4 regions of the Micromonospora sp. CNZ285 genome follow, and region 4 is predicted to be linked to each of the others. Evidence: riboswitches for the same ligand, from Rfam matches in the RefSeq annotation. Region 4 holds a riboswitch; each other region holds the start of a gene.
What was found. A riboswitch is a leader RNA that binds a small molecule or an ion and turns the genes downstream of it on or off. The one in region 4 is predicted to bind cyclic di-AMP.

Region 1 (7,571 bases), 2.6 Mb from region 4:
ACGCCGGGCGGCGTCGCCCGGACTGACACGCGCACACGTCGGCCGGTCGATCCGCGACACGCCGTGCGGCGGTGCGTTCGTGGGGGTTCGGCGGTAATTTGTACCCGTGCTTCCGATCGCGCTCACCTGCCCCGTGTGGTGGGTGGCGCGCTGGACCGCCCGGATGCTCGCCAGTCTCGCCGTGGTCGTCGCCTGTTCGTTCGGCGCTGCCACGCTGCCGTCCGGTGTCGCCGCTGCCGCCCCGGCCCCGGCGGCCGCCGTCTCGGCGTACCCCATCGCGGGCGCCTCGACCACGGTGCGGCCGGAAGCCGACCGCGTGGCCGAGCGGCAGGCCGCTCCCGCCGGTGTCCCGGCGCCCGCGCCCCGGGCGGTCGCCCCGGCGGCGCCGCAGCCGGTCCCGGCCGGACGGGTCGCCGCACCGGCCGGCCCGCGGGCCCCGCCCGCCCGCTGACCCGCCCACGGGCCGCGCCCGTTCCCCGCACCCACCGCACGTCATCCCCGCACCCACCGCACGTCATCCCCGCACCCGCCCCCGGCGGCCACCGGCCCGCCCCGGCGAGATCGTGCGGGCCCTCCCGCCAGGTCCTTCCCGTGAGGTGCCGACCATGTCGCAGACCGCTCTGTACCACTTCCTCACCTCCGTGCCCGAGGCCGCCGCCATCTGGTCCTTCCTCCTGCTGCTCGCGCTGGGCCTGCTCGCCGCGCTCGTCGCCCGGCCCGAACGCGACCCCGCGCCGGAGGCCGCCCCCGAACCGGCCGACGCCGACGCCGTCCGCCGCGACGACCTGATCCGGTACGCCGAGGAGGTCGCGGTGGCCGCCGCCGGGGCCGCCCAGACGGCCCGTCGTCGCCGGGAGCGGTGGCTGGCCGCGCAGGACGAGGCGGACCGGGCCTGGACCGCGTACGACGAGGCGGACGCCGCCGCCCGCCGCCTCGCCGGCGCCGCCGCGCTGCCCGCCCCGCGCACGCCGCGTACCCCCGCCGAGTACGCGGCCCGGGAGCGCTGGCTGCACCACGCCGCCATGACGGCGCACTGGCGGGGCGACCTGACCGCCCGTCAGCTCGCCGACGTGCTGGCCCGCCGCAACGGGTGGGATCCGCGCCGGCACCCCGCCGAGCAGGAGATCGTGCTGGCCCGCACCGTCCGGGACGGGCGCCGGGCCGGATGGGAGAGCGCCGCCGCGCGGGAGCGGTCGGCCTGGCGGGGCGCGGAACTGGCCGCCGAGGCCGCCCGGACGCTCGCCGCCGAGGCCTACGCCGCCACTGCCGCGCTGCGGCCCGCCCCGGAGTACCGGAGCGCGACGGCGAGCGCCGTGCCGGTGCCCGCGACGGTCCGTAACGCCCGCTGGCGCCCGGCACGGGTCGGCTGAGACGGCCGTCTCGACCGAATCGTTACCCGGACCGTGGTGAGCCCGGTCACCCGGGCCGCCGAAACGGGCGCCGGGCGCAAAACGGGTCATCGAGTACCGCGATTGCCGGCCGGGTGCTCGCCGTCTGTCCGCTTTCCGCCGCCGGGCGCCGTCGAAACTGCTTGTCCCATTGAGCGAAGTCAGTAACCGGGTGTTCCGAAATCCGTTACCGCGGATCACGTTTACGCAGGTGGGAGCGCTTGGCAGGGGACATACCCACCGGTAGTGTCGGCGCGTCCGATGCGGTAATCGATCGCCGACGGCGACGCCGCACCGACCCGCCTAATCGTGTTCCACGAACCGGGGACCCATGAGCACCATCGGGGTGAATCCGCGAGCCCACGGCCCGCGGTAGGGCGTACTTCCCGCCCGAATCCGTCAGCTAACCCGGTCGGCGGCCACGGAAGGAGTACCCCTCGTGCCCACCCCTCGATCGTCCCCCGCCTCCACGGCGAAGCGGTGACCGCGCGCGCCTGACGCGCGACCGGCAACCGCCCCCTGGGCGCCCGGCATCACGGGCGTTCCCGATCCCCCGGCCACCCGGCCCCGCCAGCACGTGTGAGTTCCTCCGCGTGCCGGGCCGGCGTGTGCCGCTCACGCCCCGTGGAGGATTTCGTGAAGCACCACCTGAAGCGTCAGCTGCGACGGATCGTCACCGAACGCCCGTACCAGATCATCGCCGGATCGGCCGCCGCGCTCGTGCTGGCCGCCGGCGCCGGAACCGTCGCCACCGCCGGTGACGACGCCCCGGTCCAGGAGAACACCGCCGCGGTCGCCGACCTCGGCGCCGCCCGCCTCGGCGAGCAGCCCGCCAGCCGCAGCGAGGCCCGCATCGCCGTGCCGCAGGCGTCGTCCAGCGCCTCCGCCTCGCCCAGCGCGTCGCCGAGCGCCTCCCCGTCCGCGAAGGCCGCTGCCGACCCGGACACCACGCCCAAGGCCAAGCCGAAGCCGCCGTCGAGCAAGTCGCTCGACTACGACTACCAGGCGCAGATCAACTACTTCTACTGCGGCCCGGCCGCCGTGCGCAACGCGCTCAGCGCCGCCGGCATCGAGCGCAGCCAGGACGCGCTCGCCGGTCCTCTCGGCACCACCGAGATGGGCACCAACTCGGCCGAGGACACCACCCGTGTGCTCAACCAGCAGGTCAAGGGCAACCCGTACCGGACCCGCATGATTCCCGGCTCGGCCACCCCGGCCCAGATGGACCGTCTCCAGGCCGACGTGGTCGAGGCGATCAGCAACGGCCGCGGGGTCGTCGCGAACGTCGCCGGTACCGCCACCGACACCAACGGCGGCTGGCACTCGTTCCCGGGCGGCCACTACGTCGCGGTGGTCGGCTACAAGGACGACGGCCGGACCGTGCGGATCGCCGACTCGGCCGACCCGTCGCTGCCGTCGTACTGGGTCACCACGATCGACCTGGCGCACTGGATCGCCAGCCGCGGCTACTCCGCCTGACCGTCCCGCACACCCGAAGGCCGGCACCCCACCCCGGGGGGCCGGCCTTCCCCGTCCCCGCCCCGTCCCCGCCCCGCCCTCGCCCCGCCCGGCCTGGCGCGGCCCTCACCCGGCCCTGGCGCGCCGATCTTGGACTTGTGGCGCCCAGTATGCCCGGCTCGCCCGGTATGGAAGGTGCCACAACTCCAAGATCGACGGTGAGGGCGGGGCGGGGGGCGGGTCGGCGGGTTCGGTCTCGCGTGTCCGGGGCGGGCGGTGGCAGACTGCGCCAATGGGCGATGCGACGGGGACGCGGCACCTGATTCTCCTGCACGGCATGGGTGCCACCGGCGAGGTGTGGCTGCCCTGGGCGCCGCTGCTGGAGCGCCGCTGGCCCGGCCGCTGGCTCGCCCCCGACCTCGCCGGTCACGGCTGGTCGCCGCCGCTCGACGGCTACTCGTTCGAGGCTCTGGCCCAGCGCGTCGTCGACGGGCTCGGCCCGGTCCGGCTCGGCCCCGACGACCGGCTGGTGCTGCTCGGGCACTCGCTCGGCGGGGTGGTGGCGCTGGCGCTCGCGGCCCGGCAGCGCGGGCTTCCGGTCGACGCGGTGGTGGGGCTCGGCATCAAGGCGGTCTGGTCCCCGGCCGAACTGGCGAAGTCGGCGGAGCTGGCCGGCCGGCCGGTCACCTGGTTCGCCACCCGGGACGAGGCCGCCCGGCGCTACCTGCGCGTGTCCGGGCTCGCCGGGCTGTTCGCCCCGGACCATCCGGTGGTGGAGGCGGGACTGCGGCGGGAGGACGGCCGCTGGCGGCTCGCCATGGACCCGGCCGCGTTCGCGGTGGGGGAGCCACGGCTGCCGGCGCTGCTGGCCGCCACCGATGTGCCGGTGCTGCTGGCCCGGGGCGAGCTGGACCCGATGGTGACCGACGCGCAGCTCAAGGAACTGGGCGTGCCGGTGGCGACGCTGCCCGGGCTGGGCCACAACGCGCACGTGGAGGATCCGGAGGCGGTGCTCGCCCTGCTCGACCCGTACCTCTGAGCGGGGTGAGCCGGCCCGCGACGGGCCGGCTCGCGTCTCTAGCCGGCCGCGCGCGGCCCCGGGACCGCCCAGTCGGGTTCCAGCTCCCGGCGGGCGGCGGAGAGGAACGCCTCGGCGTACCCGTCGGCGGGGAAGTCGCCCAGGTAGCGCGTCCGCGCCGCCCAGCGCTGTGCCGCCTTCGGGTCGGCGTCCAGCAGGTCGGTGAGCACCTCGTCCACGTTGGACATGTCGCGCCGCAGCACGTAGCCGGACGCCGCGAGCGGGAACCGCTCGACGAAGTGCTCGCCGTCGGCGCCGGTGTCGGTGACCGCGTACGGCTTGCCGGAGTAGAGCCAGTCGGAGATGACCCCGGAGACGTCGGAGACCAGCGCGTCGGCCCGGTTGACGCACTCGGTGAGCGTCAGCTCGCGGGCCGCGGCGGCGCCCCACAGGTGCGGCCGGCCGGTCTTGGCCCGGTCGGCGGCGAGCAGCTCGGTGAGCCGGGCGAGCTGGCGGGCCGAGGCCGGGTTCTTGGCGGTGTACGGGTGGGCGCGCAGGATCACCGCGGCACCCCTGTCGATCAGCCGGCGGATCAGCGTCTCGGCCACCGGCAGCGAGCAGTAGTTGGCGTCCGCGTGGTGCCCGGTCCAGGTCGGGGTGTAGAGGACCGTCGGGTGCGCGGACGGGGCGACCGGCTCCCGGCGTACCTCGATGGCCTCGACCTGGGGGCGGCCGACCACGACGAACTTGTCGGCGGGGATCTCCACGCCGGCGCGGGCGTACCTGTCGATCGCGGCCTGCCCGGCCACGAAGATCTTGTCGAAGATGGCCGAGACCGGGTTGGCGCTCGGGGCCTTGTCGCTGTCGCCGTGGTGCAGCTGCACGTGGGTGAGCTGGTTGAACCGGATCAGGTGGGCGTTCTTCGCGCCGTGGTTGACGTAGAACGCGACCCGCAGGCTGGGCACCAGCGCCTCGTCCAGCGCCTTCAGGGTGGGGCAGAGGACCACCGGGGCGCGGGTGGCGGCGGCCACCGCGGGCAGGAGCTCCGGCTCGCGCAGCACCACCATGAACGGGCGGCCGATCCGTTCCAGGTACGGCAGCCACATGGTGACCTGGTACTCCGAGCCGGGCGGGGCGGAGAAGTGCAGCACGAACTCGGGCTGGTGGCGGCGCAGCGCCCGGCCGACCGGTCCACCTCCGGCGGGCGGCCGGAACCGGCGCCGGGCGAGGTCCAGCGCGACCGCCCCGCATCCGGCGCCGACCAGCAGCGCGGCGACCAGTGCCGTCCAGGCGGGCAGCGTCAGGGCGGCGGCGAGCGCCACCACGGCGAGCAGCACCAGCAGCGCGTCGCCCAGCCGGGCGGCGACCACGGGTGTCCACGTGCGGACCGGGAGGTTCGCCGCGCGGATCTCCAGCGCGCCGGCCTGCCGCAGCGGGCCGACCAGCAGCACCAGCCCGAGCAGCACCAGCGCGGTCGCGGTGAGCGCCGGGTCGAAGCCGTCGTCGAGGCGACGGGCGTAGCCGACCAGGATGCCGGCGGCCACGAGCACCGTCTCGGCGAGCCCGTCGGCGGACGGCCGGACCCGGCGCTCCCAGGCGGTGGCGGCCAGCGCCGCGACCGCCAGGGCCAGGCCCCAGCCGGTGGCGCCGGTGAGCGCCACGACGAGGAAGGCCAGCACCGCCAGCCCGGTGGTCAGCACCCGGGCGAGCAGCTTGCGGACCAGGTCACCACGCATCTGGTACGTCCCGTCGGGTTCAGGCGTCGGCGGACAGCTCGGACCGGTGCGGGCCCGGCTGCGCGGGTACGGCGGCCACCTGCTCGCCGGGGGACCGGCGCACGTCGACCACCTGGCCGGTCAGGTCGGAGATCAGCACGTCCAGGGACGCCTGCGCGACCGCCTCGGAGGAGAGCAGCGTGTGCTCCGGCTCCTCGCCGAACGCCCGCGTCCGCATCGGGGTCGCGGTGCGTTCCGGGTTGACGCAGTTGACGCGTACCCCGAACTCGGCCCACTCGTCGGCGAGCGCCTGGGTCAGGTTGACCAGCGCGGCCTTGGTGGCCGAGTACAGCGCGTAGCGGGCCCGGCCCCGGGTGTACGAGCTGGACGTGTAGAGCAGCAGCTGGCCCTTCGTCTGCTGGAGGTACGGCAGCGACTGGCGCGCGATGGTGACCGGGCCGACGAAGTTGACGTGCAGGAGACGGTCCATCGTCTCGGAGTCCATCTCGGCCAGCGCGCCCTTCTCCAGGATGCCGGCGGTGACCACCACGTGGTCGATCCGGCCGGTGGCCTCGAAGGCGGTCTTCAGCGCGGCGGCCACGTCCTCGGCGCGCTCGACGTGCGTGCCGGTGGTGGAGCGGCTGAACGGGAAGACCTGGGCGCCGTAGGAGCGGGCCAGTTCGGCCAGGTCGTGGCCGATGCCGTAGCTGCCGCCGAAGACCACGATGGTCCGGCCGGTCAGCTCCTCGGCGTAGCTGCGGCGGTCGGTCAGCCGGGGCGCCTGCGCGGCGGCGAGCTGGAACAGCTTGTCGGCCAGGTGCACGTCGACCGGGTGGGTGACCTTGATGTTCTCGTCCGAGCCGTCGATCACCTTGATCGGCGTGCCGGGCAGGTAGCGCAGCACCACGCCGCAGTCGTCGGTGGCGGCGAAGTCGGGGTCGCCCTCGGCCCGGCGGTACGCCTCGCGGATGGTGCCGGAGCGGAACGCCTGCGGGGTCTGGCCGCGGCGCAGCCGGGAGCGGACCGGGATGTCGGTGATGCAGTCGTCCGCGTCGACCTGGATGATCGTGTCGGCGGACGGGATGGCCACGTCGACAGCCGAGTAGGTCCAGAGCGCGTTCACGCACTCGCGCACGATCCGGGCGCTGACCAGCGGGCGGACCGCGTCGTGGAAGAGGATGTTGACGTCGCCCTCGCCGACCGCGTCGAGCGCGATCCGGGTGGTGTCGTTGCGGGTCTCGCCGCCCTCGATCACCTTGGTGACCTTGCGGAAGCCGGCGTCGGCGACGATGCGCCGCGCGTCGTCGACGTGACCGGTGGCCATCAGCACGATGATCTCGTCGATCTCCGGCGCGGCCTCGAAGACGGCCAGGGTGTGCTCGATGATCGGCTTACCGGCGATCTTGAGGAGCTGCTTGGGGATCCCCAGCCCCAGGCGCGTGCCGGTCCCCCCGGCGAGGATCACGGCCACCGTACGCGCGGGGCGCCAGGGTGCCGGGCTCGCCGGCGCGGCGTCCGGTGCGGTGGTGTGGTCCTGCGTCATTGCCGTACCTCACTCTGGGTGAAAGGGGATGGGTCCGAAAACCTTAACGCGTACGCGGGAGCGCACCGCTCCGGGCGGAACCCGGTGCGGTGCGCTCCGACGCGCTACTTCTGGTTCTCGTATGCGTCGCAGACCTCCTTGGTGGGGCCGTCCATCTTCAGGACGCCGCTCTCCAGCCAGATGGTCCGCTCACAGGTGTCCCGGATCGAGCCGATCGAGTGGCTGACCAGGAAGACGGTGCCGGCGCTGTCGCGCAGTTCGCGGACCCGCTGCTCGCTGCGGACCCGGAACTTGCGGTCGCCGGTGGCCAGCGCCTCGTCGATGAGCAGCACGTCGTGCTTCTTCGCCGAGGAGATCGCGAAGCGCAGCCGCGCGCCCATGCCGGAGGAGTAGGTGCGCATCGGCAGCGAGGCGAAGTCGCCGCGCTCGTTGATCCCGGAGAACTCGAT
Region 2 (7,571 bases), 1.1 Mb from region 4:
ATCTTCATGTGTCGCTCCGAGGTGTGGTGAGGGAGGGGAGTCAGGCGGACAACAGGCCCGGACCGGGCAGGACGGCGAGCTCGCCGGGCGGTACGTCGTGCCCGGCGTCGCAGCGCAGCCGGGCGTGCACGGGGGCGCCGCACTCGTCGTGGGCCACCCGGACCGCCGGGCCCGCCTCGTCGGCGGCGTACGCGTCGCCCCACTGCCGCAGCGCGACCAGCACCGGGATCAGGTCGCTGCCCTTGGCAGTGAGCACGTACTCGTCGCGGGTGCGCTGCCCGGGCTCGCGGTAGGGACGCCGGTCGAGCAGCCCGTCGGCGACGAGCTGCTTGAGGCGGGCGGCGGCCACCGGTTCGCTGACGCCGACCCGCCGGGCGAAGTCGTCGAAGCGGCGGGTGCCGAACGACGCCTCCCGCAGCAGGAGCAGCGTGGTGCGGTTGCCGACCACCTCCAGCGCCCGGGCGATCGAGCAGTTGGCGGTGGACCAGGAGTCACGCTGCGCGAGGAGGTCCGTCATGGCGTCGACGGTACCCCCTGGCTTAGGAAAGCAAAAGTCAGCTACCTCACAGCTGGCCGGGGAAGAATCCGTGCCGGGCCAGCGGCTCGACGATCTGGTGCTCCTCGTACGACAGGTGCGACAGCAGCGTGTCGGTGAGCAGGTCCACCGCCTCCTGGAGTCCGGTGAAGTCGCCGGGCCGGCGGACCAGCTCCACGAGCGCCCGGTCGACGCTCTCCACCACGCCGTGGATCACCACGTGCTCCTCCTCCAGGCGGTCCAGCACGGCCGCCAGCCCGGCCTCGGAGCGGCGCAGGTGCGGGAAGATCGAGGCGTCCTCCAGCCCGTGGTGCTGGGTGACCATCGTGCAGTACGCCGCGCAGTACGCCCCGAGCGTCCAGTTGTTCTGCCGCATGGTCATCTCGTTCAGCGCGGCCCGCGCCCGGCCCGGCGAGACACTGCCCTGCTTGACCTGTTCCAGCAGGTCGCGCACCTGGGCCAGTTCCTGGCGCAGGTGGTCGTGCACGTCCACCAGGTGCTGCCCGGCGGCCTGTCCCCGGGCCGGGTAGACGTGCCCGGCCGGCGGCGGCGGGGCGCTCGGGCGGGTGGACTCGTCCCAGGGGCGGCGCGCGCTGAGGCGTACCCCCGGGTCGGGGGTGGGGGTGACGCCGAGCGTGCTCGGGCCGCCGGCGGCGGCCTGCGCGTCGGTGGCCGTGCGGGTTCCGCCGGCGGGCGTGGCGCGTTCGGCGGCGACCAGCTCCCGCACGGCGGGCGCGACCTCCTGGCCGAAGATCTGGATCGCGCGCGGCTCGTCGCTGCCGAGGATGAACGTGGTGATGCCGTGCTCCAGCGTGAGCCCGGCCAGCTCCTCCACCCACTGCTCCGGCGGCCCGGCCAGGAAGCCGGCCGACGAGCGGGCGAACGTGCCGGTCACGTTGAGCATGCGGCGGATCGCGGCCGGGTCGCGCCCGGCGGCCCGGGCGCCCTCGTCGACGAGCGCGTTCAGGGCGGGCAGCTCGTCGGGGCCCTTCGGCAGGTACGACAGGGAGGGCAGCCAGCCGTCCGCCGCGCGGCCGACCAGGCGCAGCATGCGCGGCTTGTACGCGCCGACCCAGATGCCGACCGGATGCGCGGGCGCCGGACCGCGCTTGGCGCCGACCACCCGGTAGTGCTCGCCGTCGACGCGGATCATGCCGCGGCGGTCGGTGTCCCAGACCTCGCGGATCACCCGGATCGCCTCGTCGAGGGCCTCAACGGCGGCGCCGGGGGACAGGCGTCGCCCGCCCGCCGCCTCGATCGCGTCCCAGAACGCGCCCGCGCCGAGCCCCAGCTCGACCCGGCCGCCGGTGAGCAGGTCCAGGCTGGCGACGCTGCGGGCCAGCACCACCGGCTGGCGCAACGGCAGGTTGAGGACGTTTCCGGCCAGGCGGATACGTTCGGTCGCGGCGGCCACGTAGGACATCAGCGTCCAGGTGTCCAGGAAGCCCGGCTGGTAGGGATGGTCCTGGAACGTGACCAGGTCCAGCCCGACCTGCTCGCACAGCCGGGCCAGCGCCACCACCTGGTCGGGCTGCCCGGCGGCGGGGGTGATGAAGCCGCCGAAGGTCAGCTCGTGTCCGTGATCGGTCATCCGTCAAGCCCTCCCGTGATCTTGCCTGGCCCTGCCACCGTAGCGCCGCCGCCGGTCGCCCGGCCGGGTGAAGAGCGTCACAAGAAGTGGACGATCGTCGCAAAACGCTCCTAGCGTCGGTTCCGTTCGCAGACGCGGACACCGCGGGCCGGAAACGCCAAATCCCGCCGCCGGCCCCGGTAACCGAACCTCGTGCGGGAGCGGGGGAACCACACGTTCCACGGTGCATCGTCACCTCGGGGTGAAGCCGCCACCGGCGGCCGGGCTCCTCGGCCCGAACCCGACAGCTCACCTCGTCGGCGTGGAGGAATCCACATGGCAACTGAATACTCAGCCCGAAGCCGCCGCACCGCTCTCGGAGCGGTCCTGGCCGGCGCCGCCGTCGGCGCCGCGACCCTGTTCGGCCCGGCCGCTCCGGCCAGCGCGGGCGTCAACTGGGACGCGGTCGCGCGCTGCGAGTCCGGCGGCAACTGGAAGATCAACACCGGTAACGGCTACTACGGCGGGCTCCAGTTCTCCCGCGCCACCTGGAACGGCTACGGCGGCCAGAAGTACGCCGCGCGCGCCGACCTGGCCAGCCGGTCCGAGCAGATCGCCGTCGCGGAGAAGGTGCTGCGCGGCCAGGGCATCGGCGCCTGGCCGGTCTGCGGCAAGAAGGGCGGCTCGGCGAGCGCGGCGACCCGGTCCGAGCGGGCCACCACGAAGGCGGCACCGAGGAAGGCGGCGCCGAAGCGGGCCGCCGCGACGAAGGCCGCGCCGGAACGCGCCACGACGAAGGCGGCGCCGCGGCCGTCGTCCGGCGCCGGGACGTACGTGGTCCGGCGCGGGGACACGCTGTCGGAGATCGCCGTGGCGCAGCGCGTCGACGGCGGCTGGCGTGCCCTGCACGAGCGCAACCGCGCCGTGGTCGGCGCCGACCCGGGCCTGATCTTCCCCGGTCAGCAGCTTCGCCTGCGCTGACCTCGTCCGAGCGCCCGGCCGGTTCGCCCCGGCCGGGCGCTCGTCCGTCCGCGACACGCCGCGTGGCCGGTGTCCGGCCTGCTCGCGGCGCCGGGACGCGACCCGGACCGGGCGGTGACGGCGATTCGTCGGAGCCGGTTGCTAGGGTCACGCATGCTCGGCTAAGACGTGAAGAAAGCGCGGATATGACCAACGACCCGTTCTCGGCGGCCGCGAGCATCGACGAGCTGCTGACCCGCACGCAGCAGGCGCTCACCGCGATGCGCTCCCGGGCCTCGGCGCACGCCGACGGCGAGCCGGGCGATCTGCTGCTCGCCGAGGGCACGGCAGCCGGCGGCCGGGTCCGCGCGGTCGCCGTCCAGGGTGGCCGGCTCGATTCCGTGACGATCGACCCGGAGCTGGCCGGCGAGCCCCTCGACGTCCTCTGCGGACACCTCGTGACCGCCGCCAACGCCGCGTTGTCCGAGCTGGACGACCGGGTCAGCGCGTCGGCGCGCGCCGACGCCGACGCGCTCGCCGCCCGGCTCGGCAGCATGGGCGACCAGGCCGAGCTGTTCGGCCGCGCGATGCACGAGGCGGCCGCCCGGATCCACCGCGACCGCGGCGCCGGGTCCCGGGCCGGGCGCGCGGTCTGACCCGACCGTACGCGGCGCCGCCCCGCACGCGGCGCCGACCAGGCGTGACGCGGCACCGTGCTGACACGACGAGGCGGCCGGCCGCCGGGAGGACGACGACCGGCCGCGCTACGCCACGGTCAGCTCAGGGTGACCGCGGTGTCGTCGACGACGAAGGACGTCTGCAACGAGCTGTCCTCCACGCCGCTGAACGAGATGGTCGCCGTGGTGCCCGCGAGCGACGAGATGTCGAAGGACCGCTGCACGTAGCCGGTGGCCTTGTTCAGGTTGGAGTACGTGGCCAGCGTGGTGCTGCCCGCCTTGACGGTGAGCTTGTCGTACGCGGTGCTGGTGGTCGACTCCGCGCTGTCGATGTGCAGCCAGAAGCTCAACGTCGCCCGGCATCCCGCCGGAATCGTCACCGACTGGCTGAGCGTGTCGGTGTGCGACGAGCCGTACCCGTCCAGCCACGCCTTGTACGAGCCGCCGTGCGCGGCCTGACCGCTGTCGGTGGTGATGACGCCGGACGAGGCGCTCCAGTTCACGTTGCCCGACTCGAAGCCCGGGTTGGCGAGCTTGTTGCCGGAGCAGCCGCCCGACGGCGGGGTGGTCGTGGTGCTCGGGGTGGGCGTCGGGGTGCCGCCGGAGCAGGTCGGGTCACCGGACTGGGCCGGCACGCTCACCGCGTCCCAGGCCGCCTTGACCGTGTTGAACTCCGCGCAGCTGCCCGGGTAGAGGTTCTTCGCCGCCTGCAGCGTCCAGGTGCGGTACTTCAGGTACGACGAGGACGAGGTCTTCAGCAGCATGCCGTTGTACATGATCTTCATGGCCTTCTGGATGCCCAGGCCGGTCACGCTGCTGCCGTTGCAGGTCGAGCTGGACGGCTGCCCGTTGGTCGGGCTGCTGCCGTTGGCGAGCAGGTAGAACCAGTGGTTGCCCGGGCCGGCCGCGGCGTGCACCTCGGTCGACGGGATGCTGCTGGAGTAGCAGTTCGGGTCGCCGAGCGCCGACGGGTTGTACATGTTGCGGATCGGGCCGGAGCCGACCAGGTTGATCTTCTCGCCGACCAGGAAGTCCGGCGCGTCGTAGCTGGACGGCTCGTTGGCGAACCACTCGGTGGCCGCGCCGAACGTGTCGGCCACGAACTCCTGAGTGCCGCCGCCGGAGATGCCGCCGGGGGTGTTGTCGTCGATGCCGTGGCCGATCTCGTGCGCCACCACGTCCAGCGAGCCGATCCACTGGCCGGCGGTGTTCTTGCCGATCTGCACCTGGCTGCCGTCGTAGTAGGCGTTCTGGTCGTTGAGGCCCACCCGGATCGGCCAGTAGCCGCCGTTGCCGTTGGCGCCGTTACGGCCCAGCCACTGGGCGAGCATCTTGTGCTCGGTCTGCGCGGAGAACAGCGCGTCCACGCAGCCGGTCTCCTTGTTGGTGGCGGTGCCGTTGCCCCACACGTCGTCGGAGCCGCTGAACGTGGTGTTGTTCGCCGCGTCCTGGCAGCTCAGGTTGGTGACGGTCGGGTCCTTCATGGTGTACGTGGAGCCCGACTGGGTGGTGTTGAGCGTGAGCGGGCTGGGCCCGTTCCAGGCGCCGGTGCCGGTGCCGCGGACGACGTGCTCCTGCTTGCGCAGGACCGCGCCGGTGCGGGCGTCGACGTCGACGGTGAGCCGGCTGGGGCCGTCCGCGCCGGTGCCGCGAACAGTGGTCTCCCAGGCCAGCGCCGGTGCGGCGCCGAGCGTGTAGACCACGAGCGTGGTGCCCTCGACCGCGTTCACGGTCTTGAGCTGGGCACGCGCCGTCTTCGCGGCGGCGGCCGGGGTCAGCGCGGGCGTGGTGGCGAGGGCGCCGATGGGCCGCTGCTGGGCGACCGAGGCGTACTTCAGGTTGCCGGCCGAGTCCGTGGCGAGCACGAAGTCGCCGCCGACCACCGGGAGGCCCTTGTAGGTGCGCTCGTAGGGCACGTACTGGGTGCCCTCGGAGGAGATGACCGGCTTCTGGACGAACGCGTCGTCGGAGCCGGCCTGCAGGTAGGCGGGGCGGTTCGCGACCAGGGCGCGGGCGGAGTCGGCGGCGGTCGCGCGGGCCTGCGCCGGGTTCGGGGCGGCGGGTCCGGGTGGCGCGGCCTGCACGGCGGCGGCGGTTCCTGCGGCGAGCAGGCCGGCCGCGGCCGCGCCGGTGAGCGCGGCGAGGCGAGGTGAGAGTTTCACGGGGGTTTGCTCCTGTTCTACAGGCGCGCCGCACGGAGCCCGGTGGGGACGGGCGGCGCGGTGGTGCGAGGCAGGGTGACGGCCGGTCACCGGAGCTGCCGGCGTGGCTCCGGGTCGACAGATCGACCGTCGCGATTCGCCGGGGGTCGGCGGCTCGCTGGTGCACAATCACACGCCGCGCGAGCCCGGAGCAATAAGTGACCTGGGCAACCACTGACAGTCGGGCGTGTCGCCGCGCGCGTCGATTCAGGCAACCATGATCTTCAATAGGCCCTGATCAGGGCGAACATCGCCGACGATGGATGAACGCCGGTGCAAATTGCGGACGTTGCCGCTGTGTGCGAATGGCGCGCATAGACGCGAGGCCGCCGCCCGCGCGGCCGGACGGCGGCCGAGCCGCCGCCCGGGCGGCTCAGCGCGGGCCGCGGGTCCGCGTCGGCGACACGGTGGGCAGCGGTGGCAGCGACGGCGTCAGCGTCGGCCGCGAGGTCGGCCGCCCGGTCGGGTCCGGGCTCGGGCTCGACGAGGACGGGCTGGGGCTCGGCGACTCCGACGGCGTCGGCGCGGCGGTGGTCGGCGGCGGCGCCGACCGCGTCGGCTCCGGGGTCTCGCCGGGGAACGTCGGCTGACCGAAGCGGTACTTCTCCGGGTCGAGCTTCATCGCCGCGGTGGCCCGCGTCATGAACTGCCGCCAGATCGGCGCGGCGCCGGTCGAGCCGTACACCTCGTAGCTGCCGCCCCTGGTCCGCAGCGGCTTGCCGTCGGTGGTGCCCAGCCAGACGGCCGAGGCGAGCGCGCCGGTCCAGCCCACCATCCAGGTGTGCACGTTCTGCGTGGTGCTCTGCCCGGCCTGCCAGGTGCCGGTCTTGCCGGCGGAGTCCCAGCCGTTGCCCAGCTCGGCGGCCCGCACGCGGCGCAGCGTCCAGTCGAGCTGGTCGATCGCCTCCCGGTCCAGGCCCAGATCCGTCGTACGGAGCTGCTCGGTCCACACGTCCTCGTCGTCCTTGCTCACCGACCGGACGAAGTGCGCGTCGGCACGCTTGCCGCCCGCGGCGAACGTGGCCATCCCGTTGGCGTGGTCCTGCACGGTGATGCCGTACTGCCCGATCCCGACCTCGGTGGAGAACCGCTTCGCCACCTCGTCGGCCGGGTCGCTGCGCAGGTCGACGCGTTGCGGCCGGGGATTGCCCCGCACCGTCTCCCACATCGACTCCACGCCGGCCTGCCGCGCCGTCTCGATCACCTTGGCGGTGCCCAGCTTCTCGGTCAGCTCGAAGTAGGTCACGTTCAGCGAGGCGACGGTGGCCTCCCAGAGCGCGCAGTCCGGCTGGCAGGGCGCGTGCTCGGCGTTGCGGATCGGCCCCGCCGCGCTGCCCCTGGTGCGCCCCGAGGCGGGGAACTCCTTGGTGTCCGGCGAGTCGAACCGCTGCTTCACCGAGATCCCGTCGCGGACGGCCGCGGCCAGGTCGTACACCTTGAACGACGACCCCGGCGGATGCTGACCGAACCCGCGGGTCTCGCCGTTCTCGTCGTAGTACCAGCCGGCGTAGTCCGCGCCCGAGCCCTTGTCGCCGCCGTAGTAGCCGAGCACCCGGCCGGTGCCCGGCTCCACCGCCACCAGCGCCGCCTGCCAGTTGCTCGGCTGGCCGCGGACCGCCTGCGGCGCG
Region 3 (7,571 bases), 2.9 Mb from region 4:
GATGCCGACCTCGGCCGCCACCGCCTTCGCCACTGTGGTGTTGTCGCCGGTGAGCAGCACCGGCTTCAGGCCCAGCTCACGCAGCCGCGCGACGGCCGCCCGGCTGGTCGGCTTCACCGCGTCGGCCACCGCGAGCACGCCCCGGGCGCGCCCGCCCCAGCCGGCCAGGATCGCCGTCCGCCCGGCGGCCTCCGCGCCGGTCGCGGCCCGCACGACCTCCTCGGGTACGTCGAGACCCCGCTCCCGCAGCAGCCGGGCCCGGCCGACCACCACGGTCCGGCCGTCGACGGTGCCGGTCACGCCCAGCCCCTCGGCGTTGGCGAACTCGCCGACCGGCGGCAGCGGTCCGGCCTCGGCCGCGGCCTCGGCGACGGCCCGCGCGATCGGGTGCTCGGAGGCGGCCTCCAGCGCGCCGGCCACCCGGAGCAGTTCGTCGGCGTCCTCGCCGTCGGCGGGCAGCACCTCGGCCAGCGCCATCCGGCCGGTGGTGACGGTGCCGGTCTTGTCCAGCACCACGGTGTCGACCCGGCGGGTGGACTCCAGCACCTCCGGCCCCTTGATCAGCACGCCGAGCTGCGCGCCTCGCCCGGTGCCGACGAGCAGCGCGGTCGGGGTGGCCAGGCCGAGCGCGCACGGGCAGGCGATGATCAGGACGGCCACCGCGGCGGTGAACGCGGCGGTCGGCCCGGAGCCGGTGCCGAGCCACCAGCCGAGCGTGCCGGCGGCCAGCGCGATCACGATCGGCACGAAGACGCCGGAGATCCGGTCGGCGAGCCGCTGCACCGCCGCCTTGCCGGTCTGTGCCTGCTCCACGAGTCGCGCCATCTGGGCGAGCTGGGTGTCCCCGCCGACCCGGGTGGCGCGGACCACCAGCCGGCCGCCGGCGTTTACCGTGGCGCCGACCACCGCGTCGCCCTGGCCCACCTCGACCGGCACCGACTCGCCGGTCAGCATGCTGGCGTCGACCGCGGACGTGCCCTCCTCGACCACACCGTCGGTGGCGATCTTCTCGCCGGGCCGGACCACGAACCGGTCGCCGACCGCGAGCCGGCCGACCGGGATGCGGGTCTCCTGCCCGTCGCGCAGCACCGCCACGTCCTTGGCGCCGAGTTCGAGCAGGGCGCGCAGCGCCGACCCGGCGGTGCGCTTGGAGCGCGCCTCGAAGTACCGCCCGGCCAGGATGAACACGGTCACCCCGGCGGCGGCCTCCAGGTAGATGTTGCCGGCGCCGTCGCCGCGGGTGATGTCGAGGCTGAACGGGTGCTTCATCCCGGGCATGCCGGCGTCGCCGAGGAACAGCGCCCAGAGCGACCAGCCGAACGCGGCCAGCGTGCCGAGCGACACGAGCGTGTCCATGGTCGCCGCGCCGTGCCGCAGGTTGATCAGCGCGGCGCGGTGGAACGGCAGCCCGCCCCAGACCACCACCGGGGCGGCCAGGGTGAGCGAGGCCCACTGCCAGTAGTCGAACTGCCAGGCCGGAACCATGGCGAGCACGATCACCGGCAGGGTGAGCACGGCGGAGACCCAGAGCCGGGTACGCGCGGTGCGCAGCTCGTCCACCGGCTCCCCGGCCGCTGCCGCCTCCGCCTGCTCGGGCGGCGGCGGAACCACTGCGGTGTAGCCGGTCTTCTCGACGGTGGCGATCAGGTCGGCCGGCGCGATGTCGTCGGCGTACCGGACGGTGGCCTTCTCGGTGGCGTAGTTCACCGTCGCCTCGACGCCGTCCATCCGGTTGAGCTTCTTCTCGATCCGGGCGGCGCAGGACGCGCAGGTCATCCCGCCGATCGCCAGTTCGATCAGGTTCGGCGCGGTGGGCAGCGCCTTTCCCGTGGCAGTCATCGCGGCACCTCCGGCGCTCAACTGTGCCCGTGCCCCGGGGTGCCGTGTCCGGCGTCCGGGGTCGGTGCGGTGGTGGATGCCGGCGCGGCGGGCGGCGGCGCGGTCCGGTCGCCGGCGAGGACGGTGAACTCGGCGGTGTGCACCGCGTCGCCGTGCCGGAAGTCCAGGTAGAGACGGTACGCCCCGGCCGAGGGCACCTCGGCGGCGAACGTGATCGCTGGACCGGCAGGTGTGCGCCCGTCGCCGGGCGTGCCCTCCGGGTGCACGTGCAGGTACGCCAGGTCGCCCTGCCGCAGCGCCACCAGGTGCCCGTACGCGCCGAGGTAGGGCGCAAGGTCGGTGACCGGCCGCCCGTCGCGGCTGACGGAGAGCGTGAGCCGGCTGGTCCGGCCCGGCTCCGGCGTGCCGGTCAGGGTGACCGTGTAGCCGTCGACGGTGGTGCTGGTCGCCGGCGCCGGCAGCGGCCGGGCGGTCAGTTCGCCGGGGACCGTGACGTCCAGGCCGAGCGTCAGCGGCTCGCCGCCTTCGGGGGTGAAGTCGGCGAACGCCCGCCAGACGCCGGGGCCGCCGAGCGGTGAGGCGACCCGCCAGGTGCCGTCGCCGGCCATCTCCGGGTGGACGTGCCGGAACCCGGACAGGTCCCGGCGGGCGACGATCAGGTGCATGCGCTTGTCGTGGGCCACCTCGAAGCGGGTGACCGGCGTGCCGTCCGGGCCGGTGATCCGGAAGGCGAACTGCCCGGCCGGGGCGTCGGCGGGCTGGAACGTGTAGCCGCGCTCGGAGACGAGCAGCCCGCCGGGTAGGTGCGCGGAGGCGCCGCCCGCCTGGCTCTCGTCACCGTGGCCGGTGTCGCCGGCCCCGTGGTCGCTGTCGCTGTCGTCGTGTCGGGTCTCGGCGGCCGGGGCGACGGGATCGGCCAGGTTGCCGATCCCGTACGCCGCTCCGAACACCGCCACGAGGCCGAGCGCGAAGCCGCTGAGCTTCGTCGCCGTGTTCATGGTGTCTCCTCGGTTGTCGCGGGTCCGCCGGACCCGTCACGCACCGACGAGGTCGTAACCGGCCTCGTCGACCGCCGCGCGGACCGCGTCCACGTCCAGCGGGTTCTGACTGGTGACGGTGACCCGGCCGCCGGCCAGGTCGACCTGGACGTCGGTGACGCCCGGAAGTGCGCTCAGCTCGGTGCTCACCGAGTTGACGCAGTGCCCGCAGGTCATGCCGTTCACCTGGTAGGTGGTCTCCATCTCGCCCTCCGATCTGATACCCCCCTGGGGTACGTTCGGAACGTTAGCATACCCCCGAGGGGTACGCTATCCTCGGTTTCATGACCGCGCCGTCCAGCCCGACCCGGGGCTACACCGCCAGCAAGGACCAACTCCTCGCCCGGCTCCGCCGGATCGAGGGCCAGGTCCGTGGCATCGAGAAGATGGTCGAGGACGACCGTTACTGCATCGACGTGCTGACCCAGATCTCGGCCATCCAGGCGGCGCTGGACAAGGTCGGCCTGGGCCTGCTCGACGGCCACGCCCGGCACTGCATGCACGAGGGCGCCGCCGAGGGCCGGGCCGACGAGATGGCGACCGAGATGATGGCCGCCGTCGGCCGCCTGATGAAGCGCGGCTGAGCAGGGACCTCCGACCCCTCCGACCAGGGCACATCGACCCGTGCCGACGCGACCGGGCGGACGTACCGTCGAAGTGGCGGGCAGGCCGGTCCGGCGGACCCGCGGTGACGGACGGAGGGCGGCCCGATGATGTGGCAGAGCCCGATGATGGGCTGGATGTGGATCTGGTCCCTGCTGGTGCTCGCCGTGCTGGCGGGGCTCGTCTGGGCGGCCGTGCGATGGACCGGCCCGCAGTACCTGGGCCCGACGACGGCCCGGCGCATCCTGGACGAGCGGTACGCCCGCGGTGAGATCGACGAGGACGAGTACCGGCGGCGCCGGGCCGGCCTGGCCTGACCGCGCGGGGCGCGCGTCACCGGCCACGGTGTGCGGGAGCGGCCGGCCGGGCTGCCTACCATGGCCGGGCGACGACCCGGACGTGGTCGACACGTCCGCGCCGGCCGGGTGACCAGACCGGTCCGGCGGACCAGGCGTCGCCGCGACCGTTGGGAGAGACGTCATGGGTGCCGACCACACCCGCCCCGCACCCGCCGCGCCGCCGGGCGTACGGCGGCTGCTCGTCGCCGTGGTGGTGCCGCTGTTCGCGCTCACCGTGATCGCGGCGCTGGTGCTCTGGCCCGGGCAGGACCGGGAGCCGGTCGGCGGCGCTGACGTCCCCCGCTACCACGGCACGGTGACCCGGGTGGTCACCGAGCCCTGCCCACCGACGCCCGAGGCCCCGGAGGGCGGGGGTGGCCCCTGCGGCACCGTGACCGTCACCGCCGAGCAGGGCCCGGACGCGGGCCGGCAGGTCGAGACGCCGATCCCGGCCGGGCCGGGCGCGCCCCGGGTCGCGGTCGGCGACGAGGTCGTCCTGGTCGAGCTGACCGACCCGGCCGACCCGGCGGTGAAGTCCTACAACATCGCCGAACACCAGCGCGGTACGCCGCTGATCTGGCTGATGGTGCTGTTCGCCGCCGCGATCGTGGCGTTCGGCCGGTGGCGCGGGCTCGCCGCGCTCGGCGGACTGGTGGCCAGCTTCGCCATCCTCCTGGGCTTCGTGCTGCCGGGCATCGGCGCCGGCCAGCCGCCGCTGCTCGTGGCGATCGTGGGCGCCGCGTTGATCATGTTCGTGGTGCTCTACCTGACCCACGGGATCACCGCGCAGACGTCGGTCGCGGTGCTCGGCACGCTCGGCAGCCTGGTGGTCACCGGCGTGCTCGGCCTACTCGCCACGTCCGCCACCCACCTGACCGGCTTCGGCAGCGAGGACGCCACCACGCTGTCCATGTTCCAGGGCGACGTGGACCTGCACGGCCTGCTGCTGGCCGGCATCATCATCGGCTCGCTGGGCGTGCTGGACGACGTCACAGTCACCCAGGCGGCCACCGTCACCGAACTGGCGCACGCCAACCCCGGACTGTCCCGGCGGCAGCTCTACCGGGCGGCGACCCGGGTCGGCCGGGCCCACATCGCGTCCACCGTCAACACCATCGTGCTGGCGTACGCGGGCGCCTCGCTGCCGCTGCTGCTCCTGCTGGTCGCCGACTCCCGCCCGGTGAGCGAGATCCTCACCAGTGAGTTCCTCGCCCAGGAGATCGTCCGCAGCGCGGTGGCGACACTCGGCCTGATCGCCGCCGTACCGCTGACGACCGGACTGGCCGCGATCGTGACCACCGCCGGGCGGCGCTCGCCCGGCGCGGAGCCGGCGCCCGCCGCGCCCCCGCCGCCGGCCGAACGGGACGACGCGCTGGAGGCCCTCGGCGGCGGAAGGAGTACGGAGGCCGCATGGTGACACTCCGCAGCGTGACCATCGAATTCAAACGCGACGCTGGTCACGGTGTGCCACGGCGAAATCTCGCTATTGGTCGGCTTCCGGACGTAGATCCTCACGAGTGCTGTCAGGTAACCTCGCTGCCGGTCACCGCCGAAGGCGCGCACCGGCGCCAGCGGTGCCGCCGCCCAATCGCTCACGGGCGAACCGGGGAACCAGGTACATGGGGTGAATCCGCGACAGCGGTAGGGGCCACTTCCGTCCCGAACCCGTCAGCTAACCCGGTCGGCGGCCGACGGAAGGGAACACTGTGACGGCACCCCTGCGCCGCTGGCTGACACCCGTGGTGGCCGTGCTGGCCTCGCTGGCAGTGCTGGCCGGCCCGAACCCGGCGACCGCGGCCCCCGCTGCGGCGGCCCCCGGCAGCCCCTCGGGCCACGAGGAGGACGGCGAACCTCCGCTCATCACCGAGGCGATCGACTCCGCCAACCGGGCCTTCCTCCAGGCCAAGGCGAAGCTCGCCAAGTCCCAGGACCGCCAGCGGCGGCTGGCGGCCGAGGTGAAGACGGCACAGGCCGAACTCGACGCGCTCAGCCCGCAGGTCAACCAGCTCGCCGCCCAGTCCTACCGGACCGGCCGGATGGGCGCGATGGCCATGCTGCTGGAGAGCAACTCCCCCGACTCGTTCGTCCGCCGGGTCAACGCCCTGGACGAGCTGAACCTCCTCAACGCGCAGCGCCTGGCCGCCATCAACGCGGTCAAGACCCGCGCCGAGCAGGCCAAGATCGCGCTCGACGCCGAGGTGCGCGAGCAGGAGAAGCAGAAGAACGCGATGGAGCGCGAGAAGGTGCAGGCCGAGCGCGCGCTGAAGCTCGTCGGCGGTCTCGGCTTCACCGGCGGCCTGGTCTCCGCCACCTCACCGGTCGCCAAGATCGCCCCCGGCCGCACCGCCGACGGCGGGTGGAAGGCCGAGTCGTGCAGCGAGGACGACCCGACCACCTCGGGCTGCGTCACGCCGCGCACGCTGCACGCGTACAAGGAGGTCCGGCGCGCCGGCTTCAAGCGCTTCGTGGGCTGTTACCGGCCCGGCGGGCCGTGGGAGCACCCCAAGGGCAAGGCGTGCGACTGGTCGCTCCAGAACAGCGGCTTCGCGCCCTGGCACAACAACGACACCCGCCGGTACGGCAACGAGGTGGCCGCGTTCCTCATCCGCAACGCCGACCGGCTGGGCATCTACTACGTCATCTGGAACCGGCAGATCTGGTTCCCGGCCACCGGCTGGAGTTCGTACAGCGGACCGTCGAACCACACCGACCACGTCCACATGTCGCTGCTCTGACCCGGACACCACGAAAAGGGGCCGCCCTCGGGCGGCCCCTTTTCTCGTCCGTACGGTTCAGCTCGCCAGCGCCGGGTCGGCGGGCGCGGCCGGGGCGGGCAGCGGGGCCGGGGCCTGCGCCACGGTCCGCACCTCGCCACCGGCGAGCCGGTACGACATGCCCACCACCGTGCACCGCCCGGCGGCCACCCGCTCGGCCAGCACGGCGGACCGGGCCAGCAGCGTCTCCACCGTCTGCGCGATGTGGACGTCGATGATGCCGTCGAGGTCCTCGACGCCCTGGCGGGCGGCGCGCAGCAGGCTCGGCGAGACCGCGTCCACCACCGCGCCCAGGTGCCCGGCCGGGGCGGCGCCGGTCCGGACCCCCTCCCGGGCGGCCTGGACCGCGCCGCACGAGTCGTGCCCGAGCACCACCACGAGCGGCGTGCCCAGCACGGTGACGGCGTACTCGACGCTGCCGAGCACCTCCGGCCCGGCGGTGTGCCCGGCGGTACGCACCACGAAGAGGTCACCGAGACCGCGGTCGAAGATGATCTCGGCGGCGAGCCGCGAGTCGGAGCAGCCGACGATCACCGCGAACGGATGCTGGCCGTCGGCCACAGCCGTCCGGTGCCCGGCGTCCTGATTCGGATGCTGCGGGACGCCGGTGACGAACCGGTGATTACCGGCTCGCAGCTCGGTCAGTGCCTGCTCCGGGGTGCTCGGCGTCATGTCCCTCACCTCGTCTACCTGGGGAACCACCAGGCCGAACGGCCTCGCGACCCACGGTCACACGCCCCTCGGGGTCCGTCAAGATTCGTGATACGCATTTCATACTTTCCCGCCCCGGACCGCGCCGATTCGGCAGGTGGCGGACGTGGCCATAGCATGACCACCATGGCGACCACACCAGTTGAGGACGGGAGCCGCCGTAACTGGACCTTCCTCACCAACCACGGCCACGTGCTGCTGGCGATCGCGCGCAACCCCACCGCCCGGCTGCGGGACGTGGCGGACGAGGTGGGCGTGACCGAGCGGGC
Region 4 (7,571 bases):
GCCATCGTCGGGACGGCAGCCGCAGGCACCGTCGCAGGAACCGGTACGGCAACCCGCCGCGGTGCCACCTGGGCCGCGGCAAAGGCGATCACGGCCGTGAGGTGGCCGAGGAGAGCAAGAGTGAACAGATTGTCAGATAGAGCAGCCATCGACTCTCCACGAATGAGTCAACCCGCTACCGCACGCCCCGATCAGGAGGCGGCGGGCGGGCCGGAGATCAGAGCGATTCCAGCCGGGACGGATAGCCGGACGCGGCGAGCGCCGCGGTCAGCACGGGAGCGGTGACGACGACCGGGTCGGCGTCCACCACCGCGCGGCCCGCTGCTGCGGACACGTGCGCCCGATGCACCCCCGGCAGATCTTCCAAAATTCGCCGTACTGCGCTCTCCGCACGGTCGCAGCACAACCCGCGCACGGCCAGCATGTAAGTGACGGTGTCGTTCACGGCATCCTCAGACCCGACGAAGGGACAGCCGAGCTTGCTGGCCGACTGGCCAGGACCACGTTTGGCAGACTCGGCAGGAACGAAGGCCCGCGACGGCTACTCAGCCGGCCACGTATCAGGACGCGTGGACCGCCACGGGCTCACAACCGCAAACCGGTTCTACACCCGCGACACGCACAACAGTGACAGCAGCCGGACCGTCACAGGCCGGCTCACCGGCCGGTGACGCAGCCCCCGGCCAACAGGTAGCCGGCGGACCCAGCGCTGGAATGCCCCCAGTACGACAGCGCCGCCGATCACCAGCAACAGCAGGCAGGCCGTCACGGCCACGCTCCCGCCATCTGCCGGCGCATGATGCCCGTCAGTCGCCTCCGGATCGGCGGAGGCGAGGGCATCAGCGAGGCTGTTCAGGGCCGCAGACGCGTCGTAGGAAGCGAGGGAGGTCGTGGAACTGGCAGCCGCCGAAGGTGTCGCAGTGTCCAGACCCCTAGCGCACTGCAGCGCGTGCAGGACCAGAACCGCAGCGACGACGACCGCCACCGCGACAGCGCGGTAGCCGCGCATCGCACCAGCCGGACCGTCCCACGTCACCAGCGCAGACTACGACACTCCACGGCCGCAGCCGTCGTGCGGGTGCGGGTTCCCGTCCTGCCCCGGATGCTTATCTCAAGGTCGGCGAACCACTGCGTCACCACGTCGCGTTCGAAAGTCCCGTGGGCCACTCGTCGGCGCGGCCTGCATCGGGCGGTCGTAGCTGGACCGCCTTGTTCGGGCGGCTACCACCGGCTCCGGCCCGACAGCCCTTCATCCAGCGCAGCGGACTTTTTGTCCGACTCGACCATGAAGATCCTTCGTAGAAATGTTGGCGTGTCGGACCACCAGAGTGACGATCCCGCGGATCCCATGACCCGATGGCTCAACAGCCAGCCGCACGCCGGCGCGCAGCCGCGCGTCCGGCGGCAGGGTGGTCTGCGGTTTGCGTTCTACGGCCGGATGTCGACCATCGAGCATCAAGACCGGGTGACGTCCCGGCACTGGCAGCGGGACTGCGCCAGCGAACTCGTCGCCGGTCACGGGCTGATCGTCGCCGAGTACTTCGATGCCGGCTGCTCGCGCCGCCGCGGCTGGCGGCAGCGTCCGCAGGCCGCCGCGCTGCTGGCCGCGCTCCCCGATCCGCACCGTGGGTTCGACGCGATCGTGGTCGGCGAATACGAACGAGCATTCTCCGCCAACCAGCTGCAGCACCTGGCACCCCTGCTCGAACAGCACGGTGTGCAGTTGTGGCCAGCCACGACGGGACTGCCCGCCGCTACCTGTTCACCGGCCTGCTGCGCTGCGCACCATGCGGCCGAAGACTGGAATCCCACTGGATCAACCAGCGTCCGGGCTACCGATGCCGCCAAGGCCACACCAGCACCCAACAGCCCACCAACGGCCGACGCAAGATGCTCTACCTCAGGGAAGACCACATCATCGCGCGACTGATGGGACATCCCGGCCTCGCCAGCGACGCCCAGAACCCGCATGACCTGGCCGCGCTCCTGCACAGAAACAAGATCAGCATCATCTGCGATCAGGAACGATGTACACCGACCACAGGAGCCTCAGGCAAGTGAGCCCGTTCAACCCATGATCAATATGTGGAGATGTTGTGTCCGAGGGATTCGGACACAAAGTCACGGCACCCATGCTCAGCATGGGTGCTCATGCCGTAATCCTATAGCAGCGAGCGGCACTATGGAGTTTCCCGTGTCGGCGTCATGCCGTTATCGGTGACGCACCAAAGTCCACAGAGGGGCTGGTTCGGATTTCGCGCCGGCGGCCCCGGCCTGGCCAACCCACCCGGCATGCTGGACCTGTACGTGTTCGCCCCTGCCCGCCGCGTCGGGCGGCACCTAACCTGACCGCACAAGATGATCGGCTGAGCCATACCAGAGGGCGCACGACGTGCCGTCCTGCCTGCTACTGGGCGCGAACCGAAAGGCGACGGGCACCGGCTCGAACGAGCCGGTGCCCGAGGGCCGGAGATGGGATCAGGCGGAGTAGCCGCGGGTGGCCATCCAGTTCGCCAGGTCGATGGTGGTCATCCAGTAGGCGGCCATGTTCGGGTCGGCGGAGTCGGCGATCCGCACCGTCCGGCCGTCGTCCTTATATCCGACCACGGCGATGTAGTGGCCGCCGGGGAAGGAGTGCCAGCCGCCGTCTGTATCGGTCGCGGAGCCGACGGTGTTGGCGACCACGGCACGGCCGTCGGTGATGGCGGTGACCACGTCGGCCTGGAGCTGGTCGATCTGCGCCGGCGTCGCGGCCTGGCCCGGGATCATGTGCGTCCGGTACGGGTTGCCCTTGACCATCTGGTTGAGCCCGCGAGTGGTGTCCTCCGCCGAGTTGGTGCCGTTCTCGCCAGCGTTCAGCGGGGCGACCATCGCGTCCTGGGTGGTCTCGACGCCGCTCGCGCTGAGCGCGTTGCGCACAGCGGCCGGGCCGCAGTTCCAGTAGGCAGTCTGCGCCTCGTAGGTGTGGTCGAGGACCTTGGTCGACGGAGGCTTCGGCCTCGCCTTCTTGGTCACGTCCGGGTCGGTCGTGGCCCTGTCCTTCGCTGACGGCGACGGCTCGGCGGCGACGCGAGCCTCGCCGCGGGTGGCGACATCACCGAGCCGCGGAGCCAGCCCGGCGGCGGTGTTCCCCTGGCGGACGGGCGCGTTGTGATCGGTGGCGGCCAGCGCCGTGCCGACGCCGCTGGCGAGCACGAGCGCCGCGGCGGAGCCGGCGATGATCTTGTACGGGCGCTCGGTCACAAGACGCCGCAGCTGACGCTTCATGTGGTGCTTCATGTGTTCCTCCACGGGCTGGAGCGGCACAGGCCGGCCCGACGCGCGGAGGAACTCACGCACGTTGTGACTGGGCGGGGTGCCGCGGGGATGGGGAGCGCCCGGTGGGCCGGGCTGGGGGGCAGTTGCCGGGACTCACAGTCAGGCGAGTGTCGGCACCGCGATGCCGTGGAGGCGTGGGGAGTATCGGGAGGTGTTTCGCACGAGGCTGGCACTCCTTCCGTGGCCGCCTACCGGGTTAGCTGACGGATTCGGGCGGGAAGTACGCCCTACCGCGGGCCGTGGCTCGCGGATTCACCCCGGTGTTGCCTGGGTCCCCGGTTCATGAGATCACGATTAGGCGGGTCGGAGCGGCGTCGCCACTTGCGATCGGAAACCGCACCGGACGCGCCGACATTACCGGTGGGTACGTCGTATGCCAAGGGCTCCCACCTGCATAAGCCTCGAACATCGCTACTCTGATCGGAACCTCCAGTTACTCATGCCACTCAATGGGACGAGCAGTTATAGCGGAACCCTCGGGACGTAACCGGACATCGGAATGCTGTTGGCGCTCAATTGCTTGGCCGATCGCCGCATACTCACCCGAATGGCCGTTTCCTGGGCGGCCGTACGTAGCCCCACACCAATTTCAGTCACAATTCAGCAAACCCGGGCCGGCAGCAGCGGCGGTAGTGGTGGTACGGGCCGAGGCCGCGCGCAGACACAAGTCAGTGCGAGCTCCCCGTTACCGCACAGGCGTTCATGGAGATGAAGTTGGCGGCGCTCGTGACACCCGGCAGTCAGCCCGCGCAGACCGCGGGTAGCTCGACGTTCGAATGTCGACGTGGCTTCGACGAAAATCAACCCAATCCCGGCGGGCGGCGTAAGGCCGGATCGCCGCCCTGCCGACGGTTGGGCGCGCGCCGCGCGAAGCAAGTGGGAACCGCGTACGAGAGCATGATCGTCGCGCTGATCGCGGTGGCCCGCTTCAAAATCCGTCACCGCGGGGCCACAGAGCGACCCGACCACGGCTGACCGGGACCGCGGCAATGCCTCGCACCACTCCCGGCGCAGTCCGTCGCCGTTGCGAGTCGGCGATGCCACCATGCTGGCGCTCTCCCCCAACCTGACTTTCTGGATCGTCGAAGCTGACCCGCCCCTACTAAGGGCGGGTAGTAGTTGACCTAGGATGGCGACCGCACCACGTGGGAGCGATGTGTGGGCACCGGCCCGCGCCTCCTTGGCGGAAGGATCAACAGTGCCTTTCCAGCGGCGTCGCCGGGCGGCCTGACCTTGCTTGCTGCATCGCCGGGTCTCGCATGTCCTCAGTCGCCAGCACGTCGCGCCGCGCGCTGGGCAATTCGGGTGTGGCTGGCGCTGTTTCCCGCCCTCATCGTGGCCCTCGGGTTCGCTTCCCCTGCGGCCGCACATTTCAAGCTGCTCCGGGCCGTTCCGGCCGACGGCGCGCGGATCGACGGCGCCGTCCAGGAGATCCGGCTGACGCTCAGCGCCGCCGGCACGCCCACAGGAGCGGGATTCAAGCTTTCCGACGGCAACGGCATCGGCCTACCGGCCGCCAGCCACACGCCCGACGGAGGCCGAACGTGGCTGGTCCACCCGACCGCTCGCCTGACCACCGGCACGTTCAAGCTGCGATGGAGCGTCGCGGCCCCGGACGCCCACCCCCTGACGGGTGTCATCACGTTTACGGTGGCCTCGCCTCCCCCGACGCCCGGAACGGCCGCTAAACCCCAGGCAACAGCCAGCCCGCACGGACATGCCGGCCATGGTGGGCCAGGTGTGCCCCCGGCTTCGCCGTCGGCACACGCGGGAGGACACGCTGTTGGCCACACCGCCGACGCGGAACAGGCGCCGGTGCGGTTTGTCGGCGCCGTCGGGCGTTGGCTTTCCTACGGGGCGATCCTGCTCGGTGTCGGTGGTCTTGTCTTCGCGTTGACCACACTGGTCGGCACACGCAGTGACATCCGGGTGGTGCAGATCTGGGTGCGGACGGCGGGGCTGGCGGTGGCGGCTGGAGCGGCCTTTGAGCTGGTTGCACTCGCGGCGGTCTTCAGCGAGCAGGGCACCTTCGCCTCGGCGGCCAGCGCCTCGTCGGTGACCGCCCTCAGCCAGACACCGGTGGCCGCCGGCCTGGTCCTGCGACTCACCGGTGCGGCCGGTCTGCTCGTGTCCGGTTCACTCGAAGCGGCGCTGATTCGGGGCCGGCACGCGGTCGGGCGTCACTCCGTTCCGACCGTCGCAGCGATACCCACCGACTCCCGGAACCTGGTGACGGCTGCCGCCGTCAGCGCGGCCGGCGACGGCGTTCAGCGGGTGCGAGCGCGACCGGTGCGGCCTGTGCTCATGGCGGTCACCGTGGCACTGCTGCTGGGTTCCTTTCTGGTCGATGGGCACACCGTCACCGCGGAACCTCGGGCCGTCGTCGTGGCGGCCGATTTCGCCCACACCATTGCCGCCGCGGTGTGGGTCGGCGGAGTTCTTCTCCTGGCTGCCCTGTTGCTGAGCCGCGCCCGCCTCGGCGTACCGACGGGTGCCGCCGAAATGGCGGTGCGATTCTCCATACCGGCCACCGCCGCGGTAGCGCTCACGGGTGTCGCTGGCGTCGCGTTGACCCTGCTGATCCTGGAACGGCCGGGCCATCTCGTGACCACCGACTGGGGGCGGGTGCTTCTCGTCAAGGTCGCCCTGGTGGCGGCTGTTGCCCTCGTCGGGCTGTACAACAGCCGGCGCGTCGTGCCCAGGCTGGATGACCGCGCGATGGACGCCACTTATCAGCTACGCCGCACTGTCCTGGTCGAGGCGTTGCTGATGGTCGCCGTCGTGCTGGTCACCGCGATCCTCGTCAACGCCGAGACGTAGTCGGCAGCAGCGCGTGACAGGAGTCGAGGGCACCTCACCGCCAGGGCCGCCTCGCGTGGGTCGGGCGCTGATCGTATGAATGCGCCGGTGGATCAGTCGGGATCAGACTCATCCACCGGCGTCAGACAGGCGGTTGATGGATTCGGTCAGGCCGCGGGTACTGTCTCGGCCTCGTTAACAGGCTGTCGCTTGGCCGCGCGGAGGGTGAGACCGGCGGTGAGGGCGCCTGCGGCGGCGATGATCCCGGCGCCGACGAAGGCGGCGGAGTATCCGTCGGTGAGGGCGGGCAGATCGCCGAGCCGGTCGGCGCCGGCGGCGGAGGCGACCGCGGTCATCGCGGCCAGGCCGAGCGCGGAGCCGACCTGGTAGCCGGTGTTGACGATGCCGGAGGCGAGTCCGCCCTCCTCGGGGCGGGCGCTGGAGATCGCCGTACCGAGCGACGGGATGAACGCCAGCGACATACCCAGCGCCGCGACCAGCGAGGCCGGCAGCACGTCAACGGTGAAGCTGCCGTCGGGGCGGACCAACGCGAGCCAGCCGAGTCCGACGGCGAGGACCGCGAGGCCGGTGACCACCATGGGCTTCGGGCCGAAGCGGGCGATGGCGCGCGGGGCGAGCGCGATCATGCCGATCATGATGAGGATGGTCATCGGCAGCAGTGCCGCGCCGCTGGGGAAGGCGCTGTAGCCGAGGACCTGCTGCAGGTAGAGGTTGAGGAAGAACCACATCGGGATCCACGCCGCACCGAGCAGAAGTTGGGCGACGTTGGCGGCGGCGAGGTTCGGCGCCCGGAAGATCGACAGCCGCATCAGCGGCTCCCGGCGGGCCGCCTGGATGGCGACGAACGCCGCGAGGGCGACCACGGCTCCGGCGAGCACCAGCCAGGTCTGCCCAGAGGCCCAGCCCACCTCGGGGGCGCGGACGATGCCGTACACCGCGGCGCCGAGACCGATGGTGACCGTGAGGGCGCCGAGCACGTCCAGCGAACCGCGGCGGGTACCGCCGGCGGGCATCAGGGCCGGGGTGGCCAGCAGCGCGAGCGCGGCGATGGGAATGTTGATGTAGAAGACCCACGGCCAGCTGAGGTATTCGGTGATGACGCCGCCGAGGAAGACGCCCGCGGTGCCACCGGCGGGTGCCGCCGCGCCGTAGAGGGCGAGGGCCCGGGTGAGTTCCCTGGGTTCGGCGCCGAAGAGCATCATCAGCAGCGTCAGCGCCGACGGGGCGATCAGCGCCGCACCGGCTCCCTGTACGGCGCGGGCGGCCAGTTCGACCGTGACGCTGCCGGCCAGGCCCGCGGCGGCGGAGCCGATGAGCAGGACACCCCAGCCGGCGGCGAACATCCGCTTGGCGCCGAACAGGTCGGACAGCCGGCCGCCGAGCAGGAGCAGGCCGCCGAACGCGACGACGTAGGCGTTGAAGACCCAGGACAG

Region 1: it holds a riboswitch for cyclic di-AMP, as region 4 does, so the genes downstream of both, CLT75_RS02005 (C39 family peptidase) here and CLT75_RS13500 (C39 family peptidase) in region 4, are expected to answer to the same signal.
Region 2: it holds a riboswitch for cyclic di-AMP, as region 4 does, so the genes downstream of both, CLT75_RS08700 (LysM peptidoglycan-binding domain-containing protein) here and CLT75_RS13500 (C39 family peptidase) in region 4, are expected to answer to the same signal.
Region 3: it holds a riboswitch for cyclic di-AMP, as region 4 does, so the genes downstream of both, CLT75_RS27025 (VldE C-terminal domain-containing protein) here and CLT75_RS13500 (C39 family peptidase) in region 4, are expected to answer to the same signal.

What each region holds. Positions count from the first base shown of each region.
Region 1 is NZ_SPQD01000001.1:418,526-426,096, forward strand. It holds gene CLT75_RS01990 (acyltransferase family protein) at 1-26, shown strand, start outside; gene CLT75_RS01995 (hypothetical protein) at 107-451, shown strand; gene CLT75_RS02000 (hypothetical protein) at 606-1,370, shown strand; cyclic di-AMP (ydaO/yuaA leader) riboswitch at 1,679-1,821, shown strand; gene CLT75_RS02005 (C39 family peptidase) at 2,013-2,867, shown strand; gene CLT75_RS02010 (alpha/beta fold hydrolase) at 3,139-3,885, shown strand; gene CLT75_RS02015 (CDP-glycerol glycerophosphotransferase family protein) at 3,924-5,600, opposite strand; gene CLT75_RS02020 (bifunctional cytidylyltransferase/SDR family oxidoreductase) at 5,620-7,122, opposite strand; gene CLT75_RS02025 (ABC transporter ATP-binding protein) at 7,227-7,571, opposite strand, start outside.
Region 2 is NZ_SPQD01000001.1:1,879,297-1,886,867, reverse strand. It holds gene CLT75_RS08715 (SDR family oxidoreductase) at 1-8, opposite strand, end outside; gene CLT75_RS08710 (winged helix-turn-helix transcriptional regulator) at 41-517, opposite strand; gene CLT75_RS08705 (LLM class flavin-dependent oxidoreductase) at 564-2,126, opposite strand; cyclic di-AMP (ydaO/yuaA leader) riboswitch at 2,298-2,443, shown strand; gene CLT75_RS08700 (LysM peptidoglycan-binding domain-containing protein) at 2,442-3,086, shown strand; gene CLT75_RS08695 (YbaB/EbfC family nucleoid-associated protein) at 3,272-3,721, shown strand; gene CLT75_RS08690 (M4 family metallopeptidase) at 3,841-5,904, opposite strand; gene CLT75_RS08685 (transglycosylase domain-containing protein) at 6,317-7,571, opposite strand, start outside.
Region 3 is NZ_SPQD01000001.1:5,871,474-5,879,044, reverse strand. It holds gene CLT75_RS27055 (heavy metal translocating P-type ATPase) at 1-1,839, opposite strand, end outside; gene CLT75_RS27050 (hypothetical protein) at 1,857-2,837, opposite strand; gene CLT75_RS27045 (heavy-metal-associated domain-containing protein) at 2,874-3,080, opposite strand; gene CLT75_RS27040 (metal-sensitive transcriptional regulator) at 3,161-3,460, shown strand; gene CLT75_RS27035 (SHOCT domain-containing protein) at 3,587-3,796, shown strand; gene CLT75_RS27030 (YibE/F family protein) at 3,960-5,234, shown strand; cyclic di-AMP (ydaO/yuaA leader) riboswitch at 5,389-5,519, shown strand; gene CLT75_RS27025 (VldE C-terminal domain-containing protein) at 5,524-6,552, shown strand; gene CLT75_RS27020 (carbonic anhydrase) at 6,610-7,263, opposite strand; gene CLT75_RS27015 (helix-turn-helix transcriptional regulator) at 7,420-7,571, shown strand, end outside.
Region 4 is NZ_SPQD01000001.1:2,998,854-3,006,424, forward strand. It holds gene ccsB (c-type cytochrome biogenesis protein CcsB) at 1-149, opposite strand, end outside; gene CLT75_RS13480 (cation transporter) at 218-445, opposite strand; gene CLT75_RS13485 (hypothetical protein) at 605-1,036, opposite strand; gene CLT75_RS33255 (hypothetical protein) at 1,250-1,714, opposite strand; gene CLT75_RS33260 (recombinase zinc ribbon domain-containing protein) at 1,726-2,061, shown strand; gene CLT75_RS13500 (C39 family peptidase) at 2,479-3,279, opposite strand; cyclic di-AMP (ydaO/yuaA leader) riboswitch at 3,489-3,629, opposite strand; gene CLT75_RS13505 (hypothetical protein) at 4,021-4,293, shown strand; gene CLT75_RS13510 (copper resistance CopC/CopD family protein) at 4,624-6,138, shown strand; gene CLT75_RS13515 (MFS transporter) at 6,285-7,571, opposite strand, start outside.